4 regions of the Roseibium sp. R5 genome follow, and region 1 is predicted to be linked to each of the others. Evidence: predicted binding sites of a transcription regulator. Region 1 holds the regulator's gene; each other region holds the start of a gene.

Evidence for each region. The regulator PhoB, encoded in region 1, activates phosphate uptake and scavenging genes when phosphate is short. The targets are predictions, from matches to a motif close to TGTCATNNANCTGTCAT.
Region 2: the regulator PhoB is predicted to act here: its motif matches at 3,321-3,337, upstream of AC0J4F_RS10375 (alpha-D-ribose 1-methylphosphonate 5-triphosphate diphosphatase).
Region 3: the regulator PhoB is predicted to act here: its motif matches at 4,110-4,126, upstream of AC0J4F_RS12705 (UDP-2,3-diacylglucosamine diphosphatase).
Region 4: the regulator PhoB is predicted to act here: its motif matches at 5,300-5,316, upstream of ppk2 (polyphosphate kinase 2).

What each region holds. Positions count from the first base shown of each region.
Region 1 is NZ_CM146910.1:5,171,131-5,178,434, forward strand. It holds gene AC0J4F_RS24165 (acetylornithine transaminase) at 1-741, opposite strand, end outside; gene AC0J4F_RS24170 (GcrA family cell cycle regulator) at 1,167-1,712, shown strand; gene AC0J4F_RS24175 (IS110 family RNA-guided transposase) at 1,959-2,894, shown strand; gene phoB (phosphate regulon transcriptional regulator PhoB) at 2,937-3,632, opposite strand; gene phoU (phosphate signaling complex protein PhoU) at 3,720-4,415, opposite strand; gene pstB (phosphate ABC transporter ATP-binding protein PstB) at 4,448-5,236, opposite strand; gene pstA (phosphate ABC transporter permease PstA) at 5,258-6,607, opposite strand; gene pstC (phosphate ABC transporter permease subunit PstC) at 6,607-7,304, opposite strand, start outside.
Region 2 is NZ_CM146910.1:2,239,185-2,246,488, reverse strand. It holds gene AC0J4F_RS10395 (M20 family metallopeptidase) at 1-525, shown strand, start outside; gene phnE (phosphonate ABC transporter, permease protein PhnE) at 722-1,522, opposite strand; gene AC0J4F_RS10385 (phosphonate ABC transporter ATP-binding protein) at 1,519-2,295, opposite strand; gene AC0J4F_RS10380 (PhnD/SsuA/transferrin family substrate-binding protein) at 2,400-3,251, opposite strand; gene AC0J4F_RS10375 (alpha-D-ribose 1-methylphosphonate 5-triphosphate diphosphatase) at 3,375-4,520, shown strand; gene phnF (phosphonate metabolism transcriptional regulator PhnF) at 4,522-5,298, shown strand; gene AC0J4F_RS10365 (beta-galactosidase) at 5,355-7,256, opposite strand; gene AC0J4F_RS10360 (SMP-30/gluconolactonase/LRE family protein) at 7,265-7,304, opposite strand, start outside.
Region 3 is NZ_CM146910.1:2,721,540-2,728,843, forward strand. It holds gene thiD (bifunctional hydroxymethylpyrimidine kinase/phosphomethylpyrimidine kinase) at 1-48, shown strand, start outside; gene AC0J4F_RS12690 (TRAP transporter substrate-binding protein) at 45-1,154, shown strand; gene AC0J4F_RS12695 (OmpP1/FadL family transporter) at 1,757-3,070, shown strand; gene AC0J4F_RS12700 (SDR family oxidoreductase) at 3,130-3,909, opposite strand; gene AC0J4F_RS12705 (UDP-2,3-diacylglucosamine diphosphatase) at 4,171-4,974, shown strand; gene AC0J4F_RS12710 (glycosyltransferase family 4 protein) at 4,971-6,008, shown strand; gene AC0J4F_RS12715 (threonine ammonia-lyase) at 6,137-7,147, shown strand.
Region 4 is NZ_CM146910.1:1,601,139-1,608,442, reverse strand. It holds gene AC0J4F_RS07540 (YkvA family protein) at 1-45, shown strand, start outside; gene AC0J4F_RS07535 (translation initiation factor IF-3) at 40-504, opposite strand; gene infC (translation initiation factor IF-3) at 809-1,348, shown strand; gene AC0J4F_RS07525 (GlxA family transcriptional regulator) at 1,366-2,214, opposite strand; gene AC0J4F_RS07520 (MBL fold metallo-hydrolase) at 2,408-3,247, shown strand; gene AC0J4F_RS07515 (Gfo/Idh/MocA family protein) at 3,253-4,263, opposite strand; gene ppk2 (polyphosphate kinase 2) at 4,335-5,240, opposite strand; gene AC0J4F_RS07505 (TetR/AcrR family transcriptional regulator) at 5,428-6,072, shown strand; gene AC0J4F_RS07500 (carboxyl transferase domain-containing protein) at 6,069-7,304, shown strand, end outside.

The sequences.
Region 1 (7,304 bases):
GCCTATGCCCTTGGCGACGGCCATCAGATCCGGATCAACGCCAGTCCACTGATGCGCGAACATTTTTCCGGTCCGGCCGACACCCGTCTGGATTTCGTCAAAGATCAGCAGGGCTCCGGTTTCATCACAAAGCTTGCGCAGAGCGCGCAGGAATTCGTAGTCGACTTCCCGAATGCCGCCCTCGCCTTGGATGGGTTCGATCGCGATCGCTGCGGTTTGCGGACCGACCATGGCTTTCAAGGCCTCCAAGTCCCCGCTGGGCACCTGATCGAAGCCCGGGGCCTTAGGTCCGAAACCTTCGAGGTATTTTGCCTGGCCACCTGCTGCAATCGTGCCGAGTGTCCGACCATGGAAAGCACCTTCGAAGGTCACGATCTGATACCGGTCCGGCTCATTGCGGTCATAGTGATAACGCCGGGCACACTTGATCGCCGCTTCCATTGCTTCGGCGCCGGAATTCACGAACAAAACCTTGTCTGCAAATGTTGCATCGGTGAGGCGCTGCGCAAGCCGCGCGCCATCCGGCATCTGATGCAAATTGGAAATATGCCACAGCTTGGCCGCCTGATCCTGAAGGGCCTGGACCAGATGCGGATGAGCATGTCCGAGCGAATTTACCGCGATCCCGGACCCGCAATCGAGAAATCGTCGGCCGTCACTCGTAACAAGCCAGACACCTTCCCCGTGATCGAATGACAGGTTCGATCTTGCGTAGTTTCCAAAAAGCGCGGACGCGGACATACCTCTTTAGTCTCCTTTGGCCGCCGGAAGCGCCACTGGTATCGGACCGTCGGAACTCCGGGGCATCGCCTTAAATTACAGGCCAAAAACGCAATGTGCCGCCAAAGCGGCGGCACGTTGCAAGATCCTTATACACTGCCGAGGTCCCCGCCTGTCAATGGAAATGGCCATTGCCGGGGTTCGGGCTGTTTTATGTAAAAGTCTCAAGGACCTCGCATCTGTTGGGGAAAAGTCCGTTCATCCCCAACTCACTGCAGCCTGACGGTTGCTTCACAAATTAACGTTATTGTAACCTTTGACTAATCAGACACGACATCTCGTGCGGCGTATCAAATAGAGGCACAAGATATGCCATAATGGACTTGCGTTCGCGTGTCCAATAACGGGATTTTGGCCAGTCACTGGCCTTGGCAAGGGGTGCGGCAATGAGTTGGACGAACGAACGGGTTGAGCTTTTGAAGAAGCTCTGGGGCGATGGTTTGAGCGCAAGCCAGATTGCGGGTGAGCTTGGCGGTGTCACCCGGAACGCAGTGATTGGCAAGGTACACCGGCTTGGTCTTTCCGGCCGCGCAAAGTCTTCTTCCTCAAGCGCAAAACCGCGCCGTCCCCGCACAACGGCCAATCCGGCGTCTCAATCGGCACCGAAACGTCCGCAAACACAGCCGCAGACCCAAGGTACCGCAGCGCTGAAGATGGAGCCGACGCCAGCCCCGGTCGCAGAGGTTCAACCCGTTGCAGAACCGATCGCTGATGTTGTTCCAATGTCCAAGCGGGCGACTATCCTGACGCTAACTGAGCGCACCTGTAAGTGGCCGATCGGCGATCCGGCGACAGAAGACTTCTACTTCTGTGGTCAAGTATCCGAAGCCGGCGTGCCCTACTGCCCCTACCACTGCAAGATTGCTTACCAGCCGGTCGCAGACCGCCGCCGGAGCGCCAACAACAAGACCAGTGTTGCCCAGGCTTCCTGATCTCGAAATACCCAAGAAAAAGCCCGCCGATTTGGCGGGCTTATACATTATGAGGCCGGAGCATGGTTTGATGCTCCGGCCTCTTTGTCATTGAGGTATGGCCTTACCTTTATGACGGTGTGTGAAGTGGTTGAGCCCTTGCGGGCATGAACCTTGCGTTCGCAAAAAAGCAGAACCCTTCACACACTTGAGGCTTCGTCGAACCGTTGAGAGAGCTTCGCGCTCGCGTATAAGGGAGACCAAGCCATGCCTTATGCTAGCCGTTTTGTCGGCATCGACATATCAAAATCCACGTTTGACGTTTGCGTTCTGCCCGATGAGCAGCGTGCGAGTTTCACCAACACGGAGGAAGGGATCGATGCATTCCTGACCTTTCTCATGCGGTTCAACTCGATAGAACGGCTGATCCTGGAGCCGACCGGCGGCTATGAGCGTGCCGTTGAGGCTGCCCTTCTGGCGGTTGGCCGGCCAGTTGCCAAGGTGAACGCCAAGCAAGTCCGGCAATTTGCCCGGGCCTGTGGCCAGCTCTCCAAGACCGACAAGATTGATGCCTTCATTCTGGCCGACTATGGCCAACGCCTGGAGACACGCCTCCTCACTCCCAGCTCCGCGGCCCAGACCCTGCTCAAGGAGCTGGTTCAAAGATACCGGCAACTGAGCCATATGATCGTTCAAGAAAAGAACCGCAGGGAAAAGCAGACCGGCAGGACGATAGCCTGGATCGAAGAAAGTCTGCGCTTTTTGACCAATCAGCGCCAGGCTGTTATCGACGACATGGAGCTTTGCATCAGGTCGGACCCGGCACTTGCCCAAAGGGCCAATGTTCTCATGTCCCTCAAAGGCATCGGTCTAAGAACAGCTTGCTTCCTGCTGGCCGACTTGCCGGAGCTGGGGAGCTTGTCCAAAGGACAGGTCGCCAAGCTCGTCGGCGTGGCCCCGCTCAACAAGGATAGCGGCCTCATGCGGGGCAAACGCATGATCTCCGGTGGACGGCGGCAAATCCGAGATGCTCTCTACGTCGCAGCTCTGCCAGCCATCCGCTTTGATCCGGTCATGAAGGCCTTCTACAAACGCCTCAAAACAAATGGAAAACCGTCAAAGGTCGCCCTCGTCGCCGTCATGCGAAAAATGATCATCATTCTCAATGCAAGGCTAAAAGAAACGATGATGGTCTCCGCTTGACTACCAACACCGTTGCTTTTTTGTTTGTCTTGAAAGTCTCGATCAGGCTGCCGTGAACTGGTCGTTGAAGGCATACCCAGCCCCGCGCACCGTGCGGATCGGATCCTTCGCCTTGCCCTTGTTCAGCGCTTTGCGCAGGCGGCCTACGTGAACATCGACCGTGCGTTCATCCACATAGACATCGTGCCCCCAAACACCGTCCAGCAGCTGTTCGCGGGAAAAGACCCGGCCTGGTGCGGTCATCAGGAATTCCAGAAGGCGAAACTCTGTTGGCCCCAAATGGATTTCCTTGGTGCTGCGCCGGACGCGGTGTGTTTCCCGGTCAAGTTCGATATCGCCAGAGCGCAGCATCGTGGACACCACCTCCGGGCTTGCCCGCCGCAAGATCGCGCGGACACGCGCCATCAGTTCGGGCACTGAGAACGGTTTGACCACGTAGTCGTCCGCTCCGGTCGACAGGCCTCTGATGCGCTCAGCTTCCTCGCCGCGCGCCGTCAGCATGATGACCGGCAAGCGCTCGGTGTCTTCGCGTGCCCGCAGGCGCCGGCACAGTTCTATGCCGGACAGTCCGGGCAACATCCAGTCCAGCAACAAAAGGTCCGGCTGGGTTTCCCGGAGGCGGATTTCCGCCTCGTCGCCGCGGACACAGGTCTCGACGGCGTATCCTTCCGCTTCCAGATTATACCGCAACAGAAGGCTCAACGGTTCTTCGTCTTCGACGATGAGGACCTTCGGCATGAATTCTCACTCCAATTCCCTCAGCCGGCACCAAAGCGCCGGCTTACAGTTCCTGCTTCACAGCCCGCTCAGGCTGGCTCTGGCAACTCACATAGCGCCGGTTTCATCAACCTTGGTGCGGTCTTCCGGAAGCCGTTCGCCCGTCACCATGAAGAAGACGTTTTCGGCAATGTTGGTGGCATGATCGCCGATCCGCTCGATGTTCTTCGCACAGAAGAGGAGATGGACGCAGGAGGTGATCACCCGAGGGTCTTCCATCATGTACGTCAGAAGTTCGCGAAACAGAGAGGTGTAGATCGCATCGACTTCGGCATCAGCTTCCTGCACGTGGCGCGCTGCCTCTGCATTGCGTCCGGTGTAGGCATCCAGAACCTTTTTCAGCTGCCCGAGGGCCAGCTCGGTCATGTGCTCGACGCCGATTGCCAGCTTCTTGCTCTGAATGTCGTTGTCGATTGCGATTGCCCGCTTGGCAACGTTCTTTGCAAGATCGCCAACACGCTCCAGATCGTTCGCGATCCGGCTGGCAGCCGTGATTTCACGCAGATCCTGCCCCATCGGCTGACGGCGCACGATCATTGCGATCAGGCCTTCCTCAACGTCCTGATGCAGCGCATCAAGACGGCGATCCTGATCAATCACGCGGCGCGCCAAATCGGTGTCGCCGGACACGAGGGCGGAAACGGCTTCTGCAAATGCTTTTTCTGCGAGACCGCCCATTTCAGCGATCCGGCCGGCCATGACGTTCAATTCGTCATCATAAGCCGTGACTGTATGTTCAGACATCCTGTGTCCCTTCGAAAAAATGTGCAATCCGGTTAACCGAAGCGGCCGGTAATGTAGTCCTGCGTACGCTTGTCCACCGGGTTGGTGAAGATATCCTGTGTCGGACCTTCTTCAACCAGAATTCCCAAGTGGAAGAATGCAGTGCGCTGAGACACGCGAGCGGCCTGCTGCATGGAGTGCGTTACGATCACAATCGTGTAATTCTCGCGCAGCTCGTCGATCAGTTCCTCAACCTTGGCAGTCGCGATCGGATCGAGAGCGGAACACGGCTCATCCATCAGGATCACTTCCGGGCTAACGGCAATCGCGCGAGCAATACACAGGCGCTGCTGCTGACCACCGGACATGCCGGTTCCAGGTTCGTCGAGACGATCCTTGGCTTCTTCCCAAAGACCCGCTTTTTGCAGGCTGGAGGCCACGATGTCATCAAGCTCAGCCCGGTTCCGGGCCAGACCGTGAATGCGCGGGCCGTAGGCTACGTTATCGTAAATCGATTTCGGGAACGGGTTCGGCTTCTGGAATACCATTCCGACCTTGGCGCGCAGCTGCACCGGATCGACCTTCGGATCGTAGATGTCTTCGCCGTCGATCTGGATGGAGCCTTCGACCCGGCAGATATCGATCGTGTCGTTCATGCGGTTGATGGTCCGCAAGAATGTCGACTTGCCACACCCGGACGGGCCAATGAAGGCCGTGACCGAACGCGGCTGGATTTCAATATCCACGTCCTTGATCGCGTGCGTGTCGCCGTAATAGACCTGCACTTTATTGGCTGAAATCTTGCTGTCGGTCATATCTGTCGCCTGTTCAATTTTCGGCATGTCATTCATGGGTACGCCTCCTTACCAGCGACGCTCGAACCTGCGGCGCAGGATAATCGCGAGGATGTTCATAGACAGAAGGAAGATCAGGAGGACGATGATACCGCCCCAGGCTTTCTCGTAGAACGCGAAGTCGGAACGGGCCGCCCAGGTGTAGATCTGTGCCGGCATCGCGGAGTTCGGGTCCATAAATCCGGAAACGAAACCGTCCGGATATCCGCGGGCCACAAAGCCGACCATCCCGATGAGAAGCAGCGGTGCTGTTTCCCCAAGAGCCTGAGCCAGACCGATGATCGTTCCGGTCAAGATGCCCGGCATCGCCAGCGGCAAAACATGATGGAACACGGCCTGCATTTTTGAGGCTCCAACGCCCAGGGCTGCATCGCGGATGCTTGGCGGCACGGCCTTCAGCGAGGCGCGTGTGGAGATGATGATCGTGGGCAGCGTCATCAGTGTCAGAACAAGACCGCCAACGATCGGCGCCGATTGCGGCAAGTGCATGAACTGGATGAACACCGCAAGACCAAGAATACCGAACACGATGGACGGAACGGCCGCAAGGTTTGAAATGTTCACCTCGATCAAGTCAGTTAACTTGTTCTGCGGTGCGAACTCTTCAAGATAGATGGATGCGGCTACTCCAATCGGCAGGGACAGGAACAACACCACCAGCATCATGAAGAACGATCCGACCACAGAGGCTCCGATGCCGGCACCGCCCGGATTGTCCACTCCAGAGTCTGCCCCGGTGATGAACGGCCAGTTGAAGACCGTCTGGATAATCCCGCTCTCGACCAGCACATCGACCAGATCAAGATCGGATTTCTGGAGGAACCGGCTGTCCGTGATATTGTCCCGGGTCAGGCGGCCATTCATGTAACCGTCAACACGGGAGGAAGCCGCCAGTTCGAAGGCAACCGGCTGACCAAGCTGGTCCGGGTTTGCCCGGTAGAACTCGCGAATGGTGCTTCCTGGCTTGCCGACAATCCGCTCAATCGCGGCAATATCGAACGGCACCTGAATGTTCTTTTGCTCAAACTGCGCGCTCATCGCTTCAGTGAACACAGCCTCGTAAGCCCGTGTCTTGAAGAGCTGGCTTTCAGCATCGTCGAACTGTTCCTGGGTGACCGTAAACTCAACGGTCAGAACCGTCCGCGTAAAGGCTGGAATGCCTTCGCTAATGATTGAGTAGGCCAGGACAACCAAGAAAAACAGACCGGCTCCGATAGCGGCAATGCCGTAAGCCTGAAAGCGTTTCTCGGACGCATTGCGTTTCTTCGTCAGCTCGTCCGTCGCATACAGTGATCGCGGCTGTGCCGACGTTTTTTCAGGCGCTTTTGCACCTTCTGGAGAAAGAGTTGCGTCGGTCATCAGTCATACTGCTCCCGGTATTTGCGCACGATGTAGAGCGCGACAATGTTCAAACCGAGCGTCACTACAAAGAGCGTCATGCCCAGCGCAAAGGCGACCAGCGCCACCGGAGATGCAAAGTCTGCATCGCCCGTCAGTTGGCTGACGATCTTCGCTGTCACTGTTGTCATTGCGTCGAAGGGGTTCAAGCTGAGGCGCGCTGCGGCACCCGCACCGAGTACCACGATCATCGTTTCACCGATGGCCCGGGAGGCTGCCAGCAGGATCGCACCAACGATACCCGGAAGGGCGGCCGGCAGAATAACCTGCTTGACGGTTTCGGACTTGGTCGCACCCAAGCCATAAGAGCCGTCACGCATGGCTTGCGGAACCGCGTTGATGATATCGTCAGAGAGCGAACTCACAAACGGGATCAGCATGATGCCCATCACGAGGCCGGCGGTCATCACTGCCGTACCGGACTGCATAATCCCGGCCCCGTCCGGCCCAAAGACCGAGACAAGAAGCGGGCCGACTGTCAGCAGCGCAAAGAGACCGTAAACGATCGTCGGAATGCCGGCGAGGATCTCAAGAAGCGGCTTGGCGACGGCGCGCACCTTCGGTCCGGCGTACTCTGAGAGGTATACCGCAGCAAACAGCCCGATCGGGACAGCCACGGCTAGGGCGACGAACGAGATGTAGAACGTGCCCCACAAGA
Region 2 (7,304 bases), 2.3 Mb from region 1:
GGCAACCGCCCTTTGGAAGAAACCATGCAGCGCAATCTGGACCGGTTGGGCGCCCCTGGTTTCGATGAAACAGACCGCATCTTTGCAAACAAGATCCGTGAGACGCTCAGTGAGGACAATATCAACGTCTCGTTCCGCCGCATTGGGGCAGAAGTTGATCCAGATCTCGCGCTGTGTGATTTCGTTGCCCCGCTGGATCGCCAAAGCGAAGGTGGAGAAGGGTCCACCGATGTTGGCGATGTAAGCTGGGCTGTGCCGACCGTTCAAGCCCGCGTTGCCACCTGTGCAGTTGGCACTCCGTTCCACACATGGCAGCTGACCGCACAAGGAAAGGCACCGGCTGCACACAAGGGCATGGTCCACGCTGCAAAGATTATGGCAGGCACAGCGGTTGATCTCTTTGAGGACGCTGGTGTTTTGAACCAGGCCATTGATGCACACAAGGTGACGCTGGCCAAAGACCCCTATGCCTGCCCGATCCCGGATGAGGTTGGACCTCCGCTGAAAGCCATGAGCAATCAGTAGGTACAAACAGACACTTTGTGAGCGCTGGCCGGCAATTGTCTTGCTTCTATGCGAAACACGTCCGGCCAGCCGCAATCAAAAAATCGCTGGGGCAGATCACCCTCACTCGATGGGCACCTAGCAGCAGGTTCATGCTTCCCAGCGGTTTGCGCTTGGCATCCAACATGATTTGGAATGCCCCTGAAGCGCAGCGGATCTACTGCAGTTTGCTGCGCAGCCAGTCGGTTATGAATTCCATCACGAGCACGATCACGAAGATCACCAAAATAATCGCGGACGCATTCTTGTACTGGAAGAGATCGAAGGCCGCCTTCAATTCCTGACCGATCCCGCCAGCACCGACAAGACCCAAAACGACGGAAGACCGGACAGCTTTTTCCAACGCAAACAGGGCTGTGTTGATCATTGATGGTGCGGCATCCGGCAATATTCCACCCATGAGGATAGACACCTTGTTGGCACCGATCGCTGCGAGCGCTTCCTGCGGCTCCTTGTCGGCGTCTTCCATGGCTTCCGCGAAAAACCGGCCGCAAAACCCGATTGTGTCGACAACGATCGTCATGGTGCCGGCAACGGCGCCCAGCCCGACTGTCACCACAAATAAAAGCGCCCAAACCAGATCGGGGATAGTCCGAAGTAGAGAAATGATAGCTTTCACCAGCCAGAATGCCGGACCGATGGGAGACACTTTTTTCGCAGCCAGCCATCCAATCGGCAGACTGAGAGCAATCCCGATCGCGGCACCCGCCAAGGCAATTTGAAATGTCTCGACGAGGCGCATTCCCACCCGCGTCAGGAAATTGGCGTCCGTGTTGGGCGGCCACATGCGGTCAAGCAGGTTGATCATACTCGGCAACCCATCCGCCAATTGGCCAAGTGATGGCGCAACAGAGTTGATGGAACTCAGAACAATCGCCGCAACAACAAGGATCAGCACGAAGTTGATCGACGACATTCCAGAAAAACGGGACCGGAGGTCTGGGGACACACCACTCATTGGAATGTGTCCCGAAGGTCTTGGTCAGAGACTTCGCGCGAGGCTTTGTCAAACAGGATTTGCCCATTTTTCAGAGCCACGATCCGATCGGAATACGCCGCAGCGTGGTCCATGTCATGGCTGGTGAAGAGCAAGGTAATCCCGTGCGCCTGAGCAAGTTCAGAGAATAGGCGCATGACCTCTGAACCAGATACAGGATCAAGGCTGGCGGCCGGCTCATCGGCAATGATCAGCCGTGGCCCACGCACGATTGCGCGCGCAATTGCAACACGCTGTTGCTGCCCTCCTGACAACGCATCAGCCCGGTTCCGCGCCCTCTCGGCCAGATTAACATCCTCAAGGGCTGACATCGCTTTCGCGCGCCAACTCGAAGGCGCCGTCGCCTGATTGAAGGCGCGCCAACTGCCGGGCAAACCCAGCATGCCGTGGACAACATTGCTTAAAACCGAGTGCCGTTTCACCAGACAGTGTTTTTGAAAGACAAAACCGGTCTGCTTGCGCAATTGTGCGCGCTGCGCAGCGGTCGGCATGGAGCCAAAGGTTTCACCCAGTGTCTGGACTGATCCCTCGTTCACAGCATGCAACCCGATAAGGCACTTCAACAAAGTCGATTTGCCGCTGCCATTGGAGCCGATCAATGCGACACGCTCGCCGTGGCGGATGGTCAAGTTGACGCCCTTCAGGACCGGAAACTGGCCATTCTTGTACTGTTTCTTAAGTGCCGACGTTGCAATCGCAACATCTTTGGTATCGGCGAGAGGCGTGTGAAGCACCGCGCGGTCCTCAGGATTCTCTGTGTCAATTTTCGGTGCAAGACACAGCGACAGCACCGGAAAGGAGCGCGATCGCCCGCGCTCCCGCTATCTTCAAGAGGAGGTTAGTCACCAACGAATGAAGAGGTGTCGACACCAATGGTCTGGTACATGTCGCGAACGTAGTTGTAGTTCTCATCGTTCACGCCGGTCAGGAAGAAGCCACCACCATACTTTTGGTTGTCTTCGCCCTTCAGAACAGCAGCCATCAGCGCTCCGCTGTTTTCCAGGAACGCAGTCTTGATTTTTTCCAAAGCATCACGATCCATGTCCGGACGAGCGACCAGGATGTCGTTCGGAAGATCACGGCCCCGGGCAATGACCTTGAAGGCTTCGCCAGGGAACGCATCGCGAATGCGGCGCAAGTGGCTGTCGTTCATGCCAACAGCCTGTACATCGCCACGGATCAGAGCTTCGATGGCCACGTTGCGGGAAATAATCTGCGGCGTGTAGTCAGTGCCGTAAGCAAGACCGAAGTCAGCGAGAACCTGCGCCGGGCCAAGGTGCTGAGACGTTGAGCCGACACTCCCGAAAGTCACGGTCTTGCCCTTGAGGTCCTGTGGCCCGTCAATCTCACCTTCTGCCATCACCACGATCTGGGCGAAGTAGTTGGGACGCTGCCAAGCAACCACGATTTCCGCGTTGGTCAGTTCCTTCATCACGACATATTCAGCCGGACCGGTCAGAACCAGATCGACCTTATTCTGGTTCATGGACTCAACGGCGGACGTGCGGGAGCTGACCGGAAACAGTTCGATGTCCAAACCTGTTGTGTCTTCCAGAGCCTTTTCAAAGGCAGAAAATTCCTGCTGCAGGGCTTCCAGGCCTTCGATGTCGGTGACCGCAAAACGAACAGGTTCAGCGGCAACAGGGAGCGCGAAAATCATTGCAGCTGCAGCAATGGCAGAACGAAGCATGTTGAATTCTCCAATGGCTATTCCTGTGTACACAGGAGTGTCATACAGCCTCCCTATAGATCTCCGTCGATAACGGTTTCATGACGTAGCCGCCCTATTGTTAAAATATTCGAGGGTTCGAAATTGACTTCCATAAGTATTCTTGGTGGCAACGCTCTGAAAAACGATGAATTCATTTGTGAGCCGGTTTACATTCACTCGGGCGTTTTCGTTGATTCATCAAAGAATTTTAGCGAAACAATTGACGCATCGGGCTGCTATGTTCTCCCTGGTATCATAGATGTACACGGGGATGCTTTTGAACGGTCAATACAGCCGCGGCCGAATGTCGACTTCCCGCTTCCAATTGCGCTGGCGGATGTTGACCGGCAGTTGATCGCCAATGGCATTACCACCGCTTATCATGGGCTGACTGTTTCCTGGGAACCGGGCTTGCGCAGCTATGAGGCTGCCGCCAATTTCCGAATGCACCTGAAAGCCCTGCGGGGGACCTTTTCCTCAGACATGCATTTGAACATCCGGTGGGAAACCTTTGCACTGAACCATGTCCAGGACATGATTGACTGGGTTCAGGACGACCCCAAGTCCGTTCTGTCACTCAACGATCACACGACCGCCTATCTGGACCTGCCGAAAACCTCATCGAAGATCAGCCGGATGGCCGGCAGGTCCGGTCTTTCAGAAGACCAGTGCAAGACCCTGATCAACCAGGTATGGGAACGGCGCAACGAGGTCCCAGCTGCGATCGAAGCCATCTGCGCAGGAGCTCGGGATGCTGGCTGCTCCGTCTTCGCACATGACGAGTTAACCCCGGAAACCCGCACGGAACACCGCCGCTTGGGCGTCTCCGTGTCCGAGTTTCCTATGACCATTGCAACTGCCAAAAGCGCTGCCGAAGAAGGTGAACACGTGGTTTTGGGCGCTCCCAACATCGTACGAGGCGGTTCCCAGAACAACGCCATCGACGCAAGGGAGAGTGTGGCGTGCGGCCACTGCACCGTTCTGGCATCGGACTACTATTACCCAGCTCCATTGGCAGCTGCGTTCAAACTGGTTGATGACGGTGTTCTTCCGCTGGAGAAGGCATGGAACCTCATCTCCAAAAACGCGGCAACGGCGGCAAAACTGGCAGATCGTGGCGAGATAGCAGAAGGAATGCGGGCGGATTGCATTCTGGTGGACAAAAAGACCCGCAGCATCCGGATGGTGATTGCCAACGGCCGGGTGAAATATACCTTCAATTCAGGAAATCAAAGCCACCAGGTGTGATGTGACCGATCTGGAATTGTTTCGAACTCTCGCGCGCGAACCCTATCGAGCCAAAGGCGAAAAAGCCATCTGGCTGCAGATATGTGACCGTCTTCAGTTCGCGTATGAAAATGGCGAGCTGGCACCTGGCATCAAGCTTCCCGGAGAAGTTCATCTCGCCGAAGTCTTTCAAGTCAGCCGGATCACCATCCGCCGGGCACTTTCCAAATTGCAGCAGGAAGGTCATCTTCACGCCAGAAAAGGTGTTGGCGTCTTTGTCCGCCAAAGACCTGAACGCTATGAAGTTGAGAGTAATATGAGGTTCGCCGACGGTTTCAAGGTCGCCCCGGATCGGGTGACCACCGAGACATTGAACCTCACACGCGGCGATATCTCGTTTGAAGGCGGAGCTGCCCTTGAACTGCCGGCCGGAACCCAAGTCATTAAGCTGCTCAGACGCCGCATTCTGGATGGCGAGCCAATTTATCTGACCGCCAAAGAGTTCCCGGCAGCGAGGTTTCCGGACTTCGAAGCCGTCTACAACAAAACGGGCTCAGTGACAGAGGTTTACAAAGCGCACGGTGTCGAACGCTACGAGCGCGCCGAAACAAGAATTGCGGGCGGATTTGCAACGACGCGGCAAGCGGATGGGCTGAACCTCAGTCCGCGCACGCCCGTTTTGGAAGTGGTTGCGATCAATTGCGATCCAACCGGCACCCCAATCGAATACAATGCTGGCTGCTGGCCACTCTCTAGCGTCGAAATTGTATTTCCAGGCGCGGTACCCACCAAGGCTTGATTGTATTGGCAATCTCTCGACGGTCGGGTTAGCGATCGGCTGCCAACTTTAGTTTGCTAGAGTTTTTCAAACAGAACCTCAGCCGCCGCGATTGGACCGGCGGGCGTTTCCGCAGCCTTTGCACCATAGTTGATCCAGATGCGCGTGCCTTCGGTGTCGCGGCACCGGACGCCATCTTTCAAATCGAAGGTCGGTATGTCCGCCTTTGCGCAAAGGTGCTCAAAAAGCCGTCGCCAAGCCGCATCATCACACCATCCGCCAACGTATGTGAGATGATCGGAGCTGACAGCAGCCGGTTCTCCGGTATCCAGTTCGAATAGCGTTTCGGCAGCGCTTTCCAGTTCCTCGCGGTACCCGGTAAAGACCCCGCCCCCCTTGAGGGGCATTGGCATGTCCGGACGCAGGCTCTCGACCCGTGCAACGGTAACATCCAGACCCGGCATGTCCGGCGGCAGGGGGACCGGCATGACCATATCCGCGTCTCGTGCTGCAGTTCGGGGACCAAGAACCACTTCCGCGTCACACTCTGCAAGGGCGGTCTTCAGATCGTTCGGCATGGTGATCATGCCGGGTGCGGCAACGATTTTGTAGCCGCTGAAATCGCGGGTTTCAGGACGCAGAATATCTATGGACAACCCGAGCTTGCGCAATGCCTTGTAGGCGTCGAACACCAGCTGGAAATAGCTGAGCCCGGCACCGTGCGGCTGGGTGGCCCAGGCAAAGTCTGCGTCATAGTCGAAGATCAAGGCAACCGGTGCTTGGCGCACAGACACATCCGGCGCGGCCCGCAATTCGTCCGCGACCTGCCGAGCCTCGATCAGGGCCGGTGCATCGGCATTGTCCGGCCGCAACATGCCGGCGTGCATCTGCTCCTGGGCAAACGGGGCCTGCCGCCAGCGGAAGTAACAGACAGCCTCCGCCCCATGGGCATAGGCCTCCCAGGCCCAAAGCCGCATCATGCCCGGCAACGGCGCCGGATTATAGGGCGCCCAATTGACCGGTCCCGGCTGCTGTTCCATGACCCACCAGCGCCCCTTACCGACAGCGCGGTAAAGGTCGTGATGGAAGGCCTGAAAATCGGGATCTCCCTGACGGGCATAGGTGCGCTGATGCTCGGCCGATGCCCCGACCCGGTCCTCAAGGAACCCGAGCGGGTAACTGTCCCAGGTGGCGATTTCCAGGTCGTCGCCCACCTTGAAGTGATCGAAATCAGTGATCCTGCCCATGTAGTTGTGGCTGATCGGAGCATCGGAATTCGCCCGGATGATCTCAACCTGCCGCTTGTTGAAACTGACCACCTGGTCTGACGAAAACCGCCGGAATGCAAGCGCATGAGACGGGTTCGGTTCGGTGACCGTCAAGTTCGGCAGGTCGATCTCGGCAAAGGTGCGGTACTCCATGGACCAAAAGACATTGCCCCAGGCGCGGTTGAGCGCACCGATGGTGCCGTACCGTTGTTCCAGCCACACCTGGAAGGCACTGCGGGCGGCGACGGAATAGGAAATCGTGGTGTCGTGACAGCCGTATTCATTGTCGGTTTGCCAGGCGGCGACATACGGGTTTCGGCCATAGCGTTCGGCAACCAGTTTGACGATCCGGTCGCTTTCGACCCGGAAGCCCTCATGGGAAAAGCAATAGTGACGCCGGGAGCCGAACTTGCGCGGCTGACCGCTTGCGTCAATGGCGATCATGTCAGGATGCTTGTCGATAACCCAGCGGGGCGGTGTTGCGGTCGGTGTGCCCAGGACAATTTTCAGGCCGGCTGTTCCGAGAGTGTCGATGGCCCTATCCAGCCAGTCGAACTGAAGGTCCCCCGGCGTGGGCTCCAAACGCGACCAGGAAAATTCACCGATGCGAACCCACGTCAGGCCGGCGTCCTTCATCCGGCGGGCATCGGCCTCCCAGATTTCCTCAGGCCAGTGTTCGGGATAATAACAAGTGCCAAGTGTGCGTTTCATGATTTTCTCTAAAGCCGGACACGGTGTTCCGCTTGACCACTGGTCGAT
Region 3 (7,304 bases), 2.4 Mb from region 1:
CATGGACCGGTCCATCACTTCCACGCTTTTTGGGAGGGCCCACAATGAGTGGTGCTTCTAAACATAAAAAGAGCGTCAGCCGCCGGGACATGCTTGTGGGCAGTGCCGTTGGAAGCGCATCGGTTTTATCTGCCCCAGCGGTGATGGCACAAAGTACGGTCACCGAATGGAAGCTGGTGACATCCTGGCCGAAAAACCTGCCAGGTCCGGGTGTCACGGCGCAGCGGATCGCTGATCAGATCGCGTTGCTCTCAGGTGGTGCGTTCAAGATCCGTTTGTTTGCTGCCGGCGAACTGGTGCCGGCGCTCGGTGTGTTTGATGCCGTCTCAAACGGCACTGCGGACATGGCGCATACAGCCTCGTTCTTCTGGCAAGGCAAGATCCCGGCCTCCGTCTATTTCACCGCGGTCCCCTTCGGTCTGCTCCCGCATGAACATATCAGCTGGATCGAGCAAGGCGGCGGGCAGGCGCTCTGGGATGAGCTTTACGCGCCGTTCGGTATCAAACCGGTGATGGCGGGTAACACCGGTGTTCAGATGGGCGGCTGGTACAAGAAACCCCTCCAGAACCTCGATGATCTGCGCGGCCTGAAGATCCGGATGCCGGGCCTGGGTGGAGAGGTGATGCGCAGACTTGGGGCCGCTCCGGTTGGTTTGCCACCGGGTGAGTTGTTTCAAGCACTCCAAACAGGTGTTCTGGATGCAACTGAATTTCTCGGCCCCTGGTCGGATCGGGCCATGGGGTTCCATAAGGCCGCGAAATATTATTATTCACCTGGTTTCCACGAACCGAACGGGACGGGCGAGGCACTGTTCAATCAGTCAGCTTTTGATGCTTTACCCAAGGAATTCCAGACAATTCTATTGGAGGCGTGCCGCGCTGAGAATGGACGTGCGCTTGCTGAGAGCGATTGGGAAAATGCCGGAAGCCTGCAGTTGCTCCAGCAAGAAGATGGCGTTGAAGTCCTTTCCTATCCGGAGGACATTCTTGACGCCTTGCGCGTAACGACTGGAGAAGTGCTGCTGGACACGTCCCGTCAGGATCCGATGAGTAACCGCATTTATCAAAGCCACCAGACCGCTTTGAAGCGTCTTTCGCCTTGGAGCGATATTGCCATGCGGCGGTTTTTGAGCGCGCGTGATGGACTTGTCTGATTTGCAACTATAGAGAGTATCGCCGTGGGCGCGGCATGACCTGTGTTGTCTACAGTTTCGGCTCGTAAAGCCCGAAACTCCATATGTATCGTGTCTGAAATGCGGGTATTTGGACCATAAATATATCCGCATTTCTGACATCGGAATGACTTTTTCATCTCACTCGGTTGGCCATATCGTGGGCGGTGTATAATGCTGATTTGGGATTTTTTGGTTTGCCAATGAAGCGATTCACTCACCAAAAAATACTCCAGGCTCGCGCAAAACGCCGGTATTCCCTAAGGTTATGTGTGACAAGAAAGCAACGCGCAGCAAAGAAAGAAAGTTAAGTGTGACCTTTTGGTAATGTGCCTAAAAAATGTGCATTTGTATGGTTGGTCGCGGTCATCCTCCAAAAGCAGTGTCTGATGATATGTTTATCCGGCTACGAGCACTTGGTGCGTGCGCCGGGCTTTCGTGAAAACCCGTATATTGCAACGCAGCAACCGTGTGCGCTGCAATTAGAGATCGCATTTCGTGGTTGAAAGGCGACCGTTTCTTTTAGACCCTGCAGTCAGTGTCAAATTCCTCCCGGGGGGAGGAGGATTGGGAGAAACGTAAAAATGCGGGCAACCAAGAAAATCGTACTTATGACGTCGACAGCCATTGCTGCCTCGATCGTCGCAAGTGCAGCCTCTGCGGGCGGTTTCGCCCTGCGCGAGCAGAGCGCATACTACCAAGGGACTTCCTTCGCCGGTAACGGTACATCCAGTTCGTCGATTTCGTCCATGTTCTGGAACCCGGCAACCATCACGTCGATGGACGGTAAGATCGTATTTGAGGCTCACAACGCCTTCATCATTCCAAAGTCCGACATTACCGGTTCGAACACCGTTCCGAATTCACTGACCACGCCGACCGGTCTGATCACGACGTCTTTTGACACCGGTGATATCGGCCACGATGCTTGGATCCCGGCGTCCTACACGTCTTACAACTTCAACGACAAAATCTACCTTGGCGTTGGGATTAATGGTCCGTTCGGTCTTTCCACAAAGCCGGACGACAGCAACTGGACCGGTGCAGGCTATAACCGCTCTTCAAAGATCTTCTCGATCAACCTGAACCCGGTTGTCGGCTACAAGATCAATGAGATGTTCTCCGTCGCGATTGGTCCGCAGATCCAGTATGCGGATGTTCGTCTGACGAACGCGTCGTTCTCTCCGTCTATTCCTGGCGCCACCCTGTTTCCGGGTCAGCAGCTTGATGGTGACGGTGTTGGCGTTGGTATGACGGCAGGTGTCACTATAAAACCAACCGCGACCACGGAAATCGGCATCGGTTACCGCTCCGCGATCTTTACCGACATCGATGGCACGATCGCTGCTCCGAACCCGGCGAACCCGTTCACGACGGCCGTCACGAACGTGAAAACCGTACTTGCAACGCCGGACATGGTCACTCTTTCGGCGAAGCAGAGCATCACCGACGACATTCGTGTCCTCGGTACTTTCGAGTGGACAAACTGGAGCCGCCTGAAAGAGCCGCAGATCACGGCTGATGCGACCGGCGCCACCGTGACCACGCTGCCGTTCAACTACAATGACGGCTACTTCGTCGCGCTCGGTGGTGAGTACGACTTCAATGACAAGCTGACCTTCCGCGCCGGTGCAGCGTATGAGTGGTCACCGATCGATGATCAAATCCGGTCTGCGCGCCTTCCGGACAACGATCGTATCTGGGTAAGCGCCGGTGCGTCCTACGTTTTCAACGAGCACTTCTCGTTTGATCTCGGCTACACGCATATCTTTGGTACAGACACCGATCTGAACCTTGTCCCGGGTCACCAGGACTACAGCGCTTCGAAGGGATCGCTGACCGGTTCCGTCGACTCTTCCGTCGACATCCTGACAGCTTCAGTTCGCATCAAGTTCTGATCAGCTGCCAGACTGGTTTTGAAAATTCTGCCGGCCCGCGATCGCGGGCCGGCTTTTTGTCAGAATGCTGCCGGGTAAAGGCCGCCGTCCATGAGAATGTTCTGCCCGGTGATGTAGCCGGCGTGTGTGGAGCACAAAAAGGCACAGGTCTGGCCGAACTCCTCGGCTGTTCCAAAACGGCGTGCCGGGATTTCCGCAGCCTGGCTTGCGCGAATGGCGTCCACTGTCTGACCGGACTGTTGTGCGGAGCGTTCAAACCCACCCCTCAGCCGGTCCGTATCCATTTTGCCTGGCAGCAGATTGTTGACCGTGACACCATGCGGAGCCAGCTGGCGGCAAACACCTGCCAGGAATGCTGTCAGACCGGCGCGGGCGCCGCTGGAAAGGTCCAGGCCTTCAATCGGCATCTTCACGGACAAGGACGTGATGTTGACGATCCTGCCAAAGCCACGGGCCTTCATTCCGGGGGTGACCGCCTGGATCAATTCGATCGGGGTCACGAAGTTCTGGATGGCGCCTTCCAGCAAGGCAGAGCGATTGAGTTCTGTATAGTCCTTGCGAGGCGGGCCGCCATTGTTGTTGACCAGTATGTCGGGCTCCGGGCAGACCGTCAGGAGAGCGGTTTGTCCTTCCGGTGTTGAAACGTCGGCAGCGATGACACTGACCTTGACCTGAAAGGTGTCCGTCAGATACGCGCGGGTTGCTTCCAGGGCATCTATATCGCGCCCGTTGATCACCAGGTCACATCCGGCGTCTGCAAGCGCTTCTGCGCAACCTCTGCCAAGTCCGCGGCTTGATGCGCACACGATTGCCGACTTGCCGCGCAATCCCAAATCCATGATCGATCTCCCAAATTTCGAAGGTGAGGTTTGCGAGACCATATGAAAGGAAACCCGCTGCGGCTATCCCTTAAGCGATGAACCTGCATGATTGTGAGGCCCTGAGTGAGCGCGCTGAAACGCATATGTTGGCGCGGCTAAGGGAAAGATCCTCCAATGACTTTAGGAAAACGCAACGTCAGGCCGCCTCAAACCCCGTCTGTCATAATAGTGAAACTTGAATCGCGTCTATAGCGGTCCAATGGATCTAGGAGACGTGCAATGTCCACTTCGGAGACATCGCGGCATTACAGGGCCTTGTTTATTTCAGATGTACATCTTGGCACTCGCGGGTGCCAGGCAGAGCTTCTGCTTGACTTCCTGAAGGACAATGACGCAGAGACAATTTACCTTGTCGGCGACATTGCGGATGGCTGGCGGTTGAAGCGGTCCTGGTATTGGCCGCAGCTCCACAACGATGTGGTTCAAAAGATCCTGCGAAAAGGCCGCAAGGGCTCTCGAGTTGTCTATATTCCTGGAAACCACGACGAGTTTCTACGCAGCTTCCTAGGCACGCACTTCGGCGGTGTGGAAGTCACCGACAGCATCATCCATGAAACCGCCGACAATCGGCGGTATCTGGTGATCCATGGGGATCAGTTCGATGTGGTGATCCGCCATGCCAAGTGGCTCGCGTTCTTTGGGGACAAGGCTTACGTCACAGCGCTTGGTGTCAACACCGTGCTGAACGCCGTGCGCCGCCGGCTTGGCCTGACCTACTGGTCTTTGTCAGCTTGGGCGAAGCTGAAAGTCAAAAATGCAGTCAGTTTCATCGGGCGCTTCGAGGAGGCTCTTTCCGACGAAGCGCGTCGTCAGGGCGTTGACGGTGTTATCTGCGGTCACATCCACCATGCAGCAAGCCGTGACGTCAACGGTATTCACTACATCAACACTGGCGATTGGGTTGAAAGCTGCACTGCGGTTGCCGAACACCATGATGGAACCTTTGAGGTGATCAGATGGGTAGAACAGGCCCAAACCGGAGCCCAAACGGCGAAGCCACAGGAAGCTCCGGTCGCCGCATGAGTTCCATTCTTGTTGTCACGGATGCCTGGCATCCGCAGATCAATGGCGTCGTGCGCTCGCTTGAACGCACAGCTGACGAACTCCGCGCCATGGGCGTTCGTATGGAGTTTTTGACCCCGCAGGCTTTCAAGACACTTCCTTGCCCGACATATCCAGAAATCCGTTTGTCTTTGACGCACAAGGGCACTGTGCGGCGGATGATGGATGAGTTCGACTGCGAACACCTGCATATTGCGACCGAAGGGCCGCTTGGCCTGCTTGCGGCCGGGATCGCTAAAAAGCGCGGACAGCCGTTCACCACCAGTTATCACACACGGTTTCCAGAGTATGTTTCTGCCCGGATGCCGGTGCCGCTTTCCTGGTCTTACGCCTGGATGCGCCGCTTCCACAACGCCGGCAACGGCTGCATGGTGGCAACGACTTCGCTGGAGAACGACCTGAGAGACCGCGGCTTCCGGAACTTGATGCGCTGGTCGCGCGGGGTCGACGAAAATCTCTTCAAACCCTACGAGGGTTCTGTCCTGCCGCAGGATTTGCCTGGGCCGGTCTTCATGTATGTTGGCCGCGTTGCGATTGAGAAGAACATCAAGGCATTTTTGGACCTGAAACTGTCCGGTTCAAAGGTCGTTGTTGGCGATGGGCCTCAGCTGGATACGCTGCAGAAGGAATACACCGACACGCTCTTCACGGGAGCGAAAACCGGTGAAGACCTGGCGCGTCATTACGCCAGCGCTGATGTTTTCGTCTTCCCGTCTCTAACCGACACGTTCGGCAATGTCATGCTGGAAGCGCTGGCATGCGGGGTGCCGGTTGCTGCCTACCCGGTTATGGGGCCGCTGGATGTGATCGGCGATACCGGCGCTGGTGTTTTGTCCGAAAACCTTGCGGAGGCATGTGAAGCCGCTCTCGATATTCCGCGCGACCACTGCCGGAACATTGCACTCAATTACACTTGGGCAGCCAGCAGCCGGCAGTTCCTGGACAATTGTATCGCCGCCGTTGGCGGCGTGGCACAGGCCAACGCGGCAGAGTGATCTTATAGCCTCTGAAGTTTTAAGATATTGGCGCTGCGGGATTTTGTAACCCTCACAATGTTGCAGTTGTCAGGCCATGGGGTAGCCGGTACTCCTGTCCACCTCAGATCCTGAATGAGGTGGCCACCATGACCGGCGCGACAGCAGAACGACCTTCCTCCGGCAGCGTAGCCGTCAATTTCGACGATGTATTGGAGGCAGCTGATGCCCTGGTGGGCGTTTCTGTCAAAACCCCGCTCTTGACCAACCCCGCTCTGGACGAGCGTGTTGGCGGGCGTGTGTTGATCAAGCCCGAATGCCTGCAACGCAGCGGCTCTTTCAAATTTCGCGGCGCTTACAATTGCTTGAGGCAATTGGACCCGGACGTCCGGGCCAAGGGTGTCGTCGCTTGCTCGTCGGGTAATCACGCGCAAGGCATCGCGTCCAGTGCCAAGATCTTTGGCATGCCGGCGACGATCGTCATGCCTGCCGATGCCCCTCAGGTGAAGCTGGAACGCACTCGCGGATATGGTGCGACGGTCATTAGTTATGACCGGGCCACGGAAGACCGCGACAAGATCGCTGCCGAGATCTGCGCCGAAACCGGCGCGACGTTCGTGCACCCTTACAATGATCCTGCCGTTATTGCCGGGCAGGGGACCGTTGGCCTGGAACTGGCAGCGCAAGCAAAAGACCTTGGTGTGCGGTTGGATGATGTCCTGGCTTGCACAGGTGGTGGAGGCCTTTCCAGCGGGATTGCGCTTGCGCTTGCAAACACTTCCGCGGAAACGGTGTTCCATACGGTCGAACCGCAATTCTTCGATGACTACAAACGGTCTTTGGAGGCAGGGGCATTGCTGTCCAATCCCGCCAAATCCGGTTCGATCTGTGATGCGCTTCTTTCTGAAAGTCCCGGAGAGATCGGATTTTCGATCCTGCGTCAATTTGCTGGGGAAGGATTTACGGTCACAGACGAGCAAGTTCTGGACGCTGTGGCGTTTGCGTTTTCCGAGCTCAAGCTGGTTGTCGAACCCGGCGGCGCCGCTGCGTTGGCCGCACTGCTGTCCGGGAAACTTGACCTAATGGAGCGGACCGTCGGTGTCGTACTGACGGGCGGAAACATCGACCCTAAGATGTTGTTTAAGGCTGTTTCGCGTTAACGCGCTGTTAGTGGCTGACCCATTAGGCGGATAATATCTGTCCTGTTCTTTTTCGGAGGATTCGCGAAAGAAAGGATGGTGCGGAAATAACCGTGGTGTCTGCTGAATTGCGAAGCAAAACCAGGAGGTTACGTAACGTGGGGATATGCATCTCTGC
Region 4 (7,304 bases), 1.7 Mb from region 1:
CACTACCAGGCCGCCAGAGATGCTTTAGAGGACGGAGAACTATAAGTCTTCGTCCGCTGCTTTCTCGTCATGCGGTAGACCTTTAATCTGCGGGTGCCAGCTCCCGGCGGTCCGTCCAGCAATAATCCAGTAAACAGCCCCGGACACGAAGCCCGCTGCCAGCACAACCGGACTACCGGGCCTTAAACCAGCATCCGCTGTCCCATCAAGTGTCCAGAGCAGAAAAGCGATGGCACCGGCGCTTGCAAGATGAAAAACGATCCCTGACAACCGCGCTATTTCGGAAACCAAGATGACACAAGCTGCAGGGACGAATGCAATAGCACCCAGGACACTCGCAGTGACAAACGCCGTTCCGATCATGGCCGCAAACGCAGCCGGATCGGCCTCCGGAGATCGAGGCTGAAACAGCCCCCAGGACAAAAACAATCCGCTGGCGATAACGGCTATAACAAAGCCCACGATGATTTTGATGAGCTGCCAGATGAACAACGTTCCGTTCAATCGGATCTCCTGCTTCGGCAATGGAGGATCAAATTGACGCCCGGACCATCCAATTGCAAGACGCCACTGATTTCCAGCGTCGAACAAGATTGATAATGTAACAAGGTCGCGCGCCGCTCAAAAAAATCTGTCTAAGGCCCAAGATCGGTGTTTTTGGTTGACTTTTTGGGCGTTTGGCACGAGCTTGGGGCTTGGCGTTCGAGAAGACGCGGCGAGACCCTTGGAGCGAACGCTCCGGGGCCGTTTGCGTATAAACACCGGCTTGAAAGCCAATTAAACTGAAACCGCAGAGGAGTTTGCGACCATTCGCCGTCCGTTCCGCGCCCCGCCTCCCACAAAGGAAGGCCCGCGCACAAACCAAGAAATTCGCGTTCGCGAAGTCCAGCTTATTGACCACGAAGGCGCCAACCGCGGCGTTATATCGACCGAAGAGGCGATGGATATCGCCATGGATGCCGGTCTGGATCTTGTAGAAATCCAGCCGAATGCCAATCCGCCGGTCTGCAAAATTCTGGACTACGGCCGATACAAATATCAGGCACAGAAGAAAGCTGCAGAAGCCCGCAAAAAGCAGAAGACCGTCGAGATCAAAGAGATCAAGATGCGTCCGAACATCGACACCCATGATTATGAGGTGAAGATGAAAAACATGCTGCGCTTCTTCAACGACGGCGACAAGGTGAAGGTCACGCTCCGTTTCAGGGGCCGCGAAATGGCGCACCAGGATCTCGGCATGAAGCTTTTGCACAAGGTTCGTGATGAGACCTCGGAAATTGCCAAGGTGGAATCCCATCCGAAACTGGAAGGCCGCCAAATGGTTATGGTGTTGGCCCCGATTAAGTAAGCAACCTGTCAGAAACGTTACAAGGCCCCGCCAATCGGCGGGGTTTTTTGTTGCCCATCATGGCGGGCAAAGTGTTTGCGAAAGGCGTTTGGAGTGAGCCCCGTCAGTTTTGTGAAGAGCCGACTGAACGACGGCGGATCCTGATAACCGACGGCAAAGCAGATTTCCGATACAGTCCGGCCCGTTTCGATTAGCAAACCCCTTGCCCGCTCTATACGCAACTCTTGCAAGTATCCATTGGGTGTCATCCCTGTCGCAGCCTTGAACCGGCGCAAAAACGTGCGATCCGGCAGCCCGGAAGCGCTGGCAATTTCCTTAACGCTCAGGACATCTGCATATCGCGCGTCGATCAGGTGTTGTGATTTTAAAACAGCCGCATCGCCATGCCGCAGATGCGGTGAGAACCGCCTGAACCGGCGCTGGTCCCGGCGGCGCATGTCGACGATGAAATAGCCAGCCGTGCGCGCCGCCACGCCGTACCCGAGAAATCGTTCGATGACCACCAGACCAAGATCAACCCAGGCCATCAAACCACCGGCCGTGATGAGGTCGCTGTATTCGATCAACAATTGATCGGTATTGAAGGACATGTCGGGGTAGCGCTTGGACAGCCTCTGTTTCAGCCCCCAATGCGTGGTGACGGGCCGTCGGCCAGCAATGCCCGCTTCTGCGACAAAGGTAATCCCGGTGCAGGCGGAACAGACAACCGTACCCTCCCCGTGCTGGTAAGCCGTGTATCCAGCCAATTCCGGCACATCGGCGGCACGCACTTCCGCCGCAGAGGGCGGCAGGATCAGTCCGTCGAACGAACGGCCCCCCGGCTCAAAGGTCGAGATCGTTTCAACGGCAACCGAATGCTCCGACATATTTGCGGCATACCCAAGCACATCCTGAAGCCCCAGGACGGCCGATTAAAGACATCCCGGATAAGCCAAAATCGCCAAACTGTAGGAGCGTGCCACCATCTGGCGTATCTAGCACAAGATTTGTCATTTGCGCCAATCGTACCCATCGGGGCCTGCTCTACATTCAAGTGCAATGGAAATTCATGGAGCACTCATGTCTATTGCTAGCACCACAAGCCCTCTGAACGTCGGCGACATCGCCATCACGCCACTTACAGATGGCCACCTCGATATTCCTGCCGCCTATTTCTCCAATGCAAGCGATGAAGAGATCCAGGCGGTCAGTCCGACCACCCGATTTGGCGCAACATGCTGGCTGATCCAAGCCGGACCCAAAAAAGTACTCGTGGATGCCGGGTCCGGAACTTGGCTAAAAGCGCGTTTTCCCGAGACCGGGTTCATCACGGAATCGGGGTCTTCCCTAAAAAACGCGGCCAACGACATCACAGACATCATTCTGACTCACATGCACGCCGACCACATCGGCGGCCTGGTTGCGGACGGTCAAAGCCTGTTTCCCAATGCAACTGTCCACCTGCAGAACAGCGAGTGGGCGTTCTGGACCGACGAAACCCTGGCGGAGGCCGTGCCGGACGACAAAAAACCCATCGTCCAACTGATCCAATTCTTAGCGCGCCCAATCGCCTCCCAAATCAAGCTTCATGACGGGAATGCGGACCTGGAAAATGGAATTCATGTCACGAGTGCCCCCGGACACACGCCCGGCCATCAGGTCGTCAGGATCTCAAGTGGCGGCAAACAGGTGATGCTGCTGGGGGATGCCTTGGTGTCCGGCGTTCTGCAGTTTGCTAATCCTGACGTCCACTATGCCTTGGACAGCGCGCCTGAGACAGCGGCAGAAACCCGGAAAACCCTGTTTGCAGAACTCGCCGCCGAACAAATCCCTTTTGCAGCAACCCATCTTGAAACTCCGAGTTTCGGTATGCTGACGGCAACCGGCAGCGGCGGATATCACTTCGAGCCTTTGGCTTAGGTGCTCTAGCTGAGAGACACCCAACCACCGTCCTTAGCGGATTGAAACAACGCATCCAGAACAGCCATGTTCTGGATTGCGTCCTCGACTCCATAAGGAAGGGGTACTTCACCAAGAATGGCACGGCCAAAGACATCTGCCATTTCGGCATACTGATCACAGGGCGCGATGGTTTCGCTCACCGCGGACCCATCTCCGAGCTTTGACCCGTCATCGAGCCTCAATTCAGTAACGCCACCTTGCGGCGCGTTGACGGGAATAAGTAGTTCGAGCCGCTTCTTCGTTCCAACAAGCTGGAAACGCTGGTGCGGCGTCAATTGGGTGGACACGGTGAAACTCAAATGACGGCCCTGCCCGAAGTCCAGCATGGCACTCGTTGTCCGGTCGGTTCCGAATTCCGGATCCCGGTCGATCAGCGCAACAACACGGTGCGGCTTAGCGTCAAAGAAATACCGGCCGGCCAGCATCGTGTAACACCCTATATCGAGCAGCGCGCCGCCACCTATGTCGGCATTGTTTCGGATGTTCGCCGGATCCGCATTGAAGTAACTGAAGAATCCCTGGATTGCTTTCAACTCGCCCAATTCTCCGGACCGGACCAGATCACGAGCTCTGATCCATTGCGGATGGGCCCGCACCATAAAGGCTTCGGCAATCAACCGGCCTTCCTGCGCACGCAAAAGCTGACGTGCCTCGTCCGCGTTGAGGGCAATCGGCTTCTCGCACAGGACATGTTTTCCGGCAGCTGCCGCCTGCAGGGTCAAAGGCACATGCAAATGGTTTGGAAGCGGATTGTAGATCGCATCGATATCCGGATCGGCCAGAAGGTCCTCGTAGCTCCCATAGGCTTTGGGAATTTCAAGCTGATCGGCCGCGTCTTGGGCACGCTTGAGGCCACGGGAAGCAATAGCAGCAACATGTCCGGTCTGGGACGATTTTATCCCAGGAATGACCTTCTCCCGGCCAATTTTTGCCGTTGACAGAACGCCCCACCGGATTTGCTTCGTGCCGCTCATGTTTGTCTCCTGCACCTCAAACAAAAATCCCGGCCAATGGCCGGGATTGCCAATTTCTTCTACCAAAACAATCAGTATTTATCAGGCACGTAAAGGTGTTCCGGCAGAACTTTGCGCTCGTAGTCCGGGTTAAACCGGCGTTCCGGCAGGGTAATTGGATCATGCGGCACGTCTTCGTACGGCAACATCGACAAGAGATGGCTGATGCAGTTGAGGCGGGCCTGCTTCTTGTCGTTCCCTTCCACGATGAACCACGGCGCTTCGGGAATGTTGGTCCGCTCGAACGTCTCTTCCTTGGCCTTGGTATAGTCTTCCCAACGCACGCGGGATTCCAGATCCATAGGGGACAGCTTCCACTGCTTCAACGGATCATGAATGCGCATCAGAAAGCGCAGCTGCTGCTCTTCATCGGTGATGGAGAACCAGTATTTGATCAGCCGGATGCCGGATCGGACCAGCATGCGCTCAAATTCCGGAACGTCGTTGAAAAATTCCTCGACCTGATCTTCTGACGCAAACCCCATCACGCGTTCAACGCCGGACCGGTTGTACCAGGAGCGATCGAACAGCACCATCTCACCAGCCGCCGGCAGATGCGGCACATAACGCTGGAAATACCACTGGCTCTTTTCGCGGTCTGACGGCGCCGGCAAGGCAACAACACGGGCCACCCGCGGGTTAAGGCGCTGCATGATCCGCTTGATCACACCGCCTTTGCCTGCAGCATCCCGGCCTTCGAATATCACAACGATCTTTTCGCCGGTATGCTGAACCCAGTCCTGCAGCTTGACCAGCTCGGCCTGGAGCATCAACAGCTCATGGAAATAGGTTTTCCGGTCGAGGGGGGACTTGTGCTTCTTGCCAGCAATGTATTGAAGATCCTTGGCGATCAGGAAATCATCGATTTCCATCTCGAGCTCTTCATCCATGCTGTCGGCCCACTCGTTTTCCACCCAGGTCTTGGCGTCCTCACTCATCCGACTGTTCCTTATGCATAATTTAAACGCGTCTCACCTGCACTGAGAGCCCGAAATCCATGACAGGAGTTTGACAGTAGCGTCAGTCGATGGACCGTCGCAATGCGCTCCGTCAAAGTCCATACCTCGGAATCCGCTTGCTAAATGAATGAACGTTCATTAATATGATGAAAGTGGAGGAGACGTAATGGCGCTTTCAGCACGCCCGCAGCCGCGGCAACGCGGCCAGGAAACTGCAGAAAAGGTTCGAAAAGCGGCCCTACGGCTCTTTGCGGCGTCAGGATACGCGGCTGTATCCATGCGGGACATCGCAACCCAGGTCGGCGTTCAGCCGGGTGCACTCTACAATCACTTCCCCACCAAGCAGCACATCTTGAAAGACTTGATGCTGAGCCACATGGCCGACTTGCTGGCGGCTTGGGACACTGCAGATTTCCCGGATGAAACCGACCCGATCGAACGCTTTGTACGATTTCACATCCGGTATCACCTGGAACGCGCAGATGAAGTCTTCATCGCCTATATGGAATTGCGTAGCCTTGATGCCGAGAACTTCGCGATCGTCGAGGCCGAGCGCCGGCGCTATGAAACCATTCTTACGGATATCCTGACCGAAGGCGCAGCAAGCGGCCGCTATTACATCGACAACGCCAAAGTGACGACACGTGCGATCATCGCCATGCTGACCGGCATTCCGGCCTGGTACCGGCCCGGCGGCGATCTGTCGAAAGAAGAGATCGAAACGCTTTACCTGAACATGGTGCGCAAAAGCATCGCCCCAGAAACGAACGATAATCCTGGCAATCCAGACACCGGAGACCGGATGGCATGAGCATTCTCAAATCGAGCCTATCGCCCAAGAGCGCCGAGTTCACCGCCAACAAGGCCGCGCATGAAGACGCCATGGCGCAAATCAAGGCCGCTGCACAAACAGCGCTGGACGGCGGCGGCGAAACCGCCCGTGAGCGCCATGTCTCCCGCGGCAAAATCCTGCCGCGCGAACGTGTCTCCCGCCTGCTCGATCCGGGCTCGCCGTTTCTGGAAGTCGGCATGCTGGCCGCCCACGACATGTATGATGGCGCAGCACCGTCGGCCGGTATGATTGCGGGTATTGGCCGGGTCGAAGGACAGGACGTCATGATCCTTGCCAATGACGCGACGGTCAAAGGCGGTACCTACTATCCATTGTCCGTGAAAAAGCACCTGCGCGCCCAGGAAATCGCCGAGCAGAACAACTTGCCATGCGTCTATCTGGTCGACAGCGGCGGTGCCAACCTGCCCAACCAGGACGAGGTGTTCCCGGACCGTGACCACTTTGGCCGGATCTTCTTCAACCAGGCCAACATGTCTGCGAAAGGCATTGCCCAGATCGCGGTCGTGATGGGCTCCTGCACGGCTGGCGGGGCCTATGTTCCGGCCATGTCGGACGAAACCATCATCGTCAAGAACCAGGGCACTATTTTCCTTGCCGGTCCGCCTCTGGTGAAAGCGGCAACCGGCGAGGAAGTTTCCGCAGAAGACCTTGGCGGCGGTGACGTCCATACCCGACTGTCTGGCGTCGCCGATCACCTTGCGCGTGATGATGCCCATGCGCTTGCTATCGCACGCCGGTCCATCGCAAGCCTCAACCGAACCAAAGCCTCGCAGCTCGCACTGCAGACACCGGAAGATCCGCTCTACGATCCGGAGGAAATCCACGGCGTCGTCCCGGCGGACCTGAAGACCCCTTATGATATCCGCGAGGTCATTGCCCGCACTGTTGACGGCTCAAGATTCGACGAGTTTAAGGCCCGTTATGGCACCACGCTGGTCTGCGGCTTTGCCCATATTCACGGCATGCCGGTCGGCATCATCGCGAACAACGGCGTTCTCTTCTCCGAAAGCGCGGTCAAGGGCGCGCATTTCGTCGAACTCTGCTCCCAGCGCAAGGTGCCTCTGGTATTCCTGCAGAACATCACTGGCTTTATGGTCGGCCAGAAATACGAAAGCGGCGGGATCGCGAAGGATGGCGCCAAGCTGGTGACCGCCGTTGCCACGACGAAGGTTCCGAAAATCACCATGCTG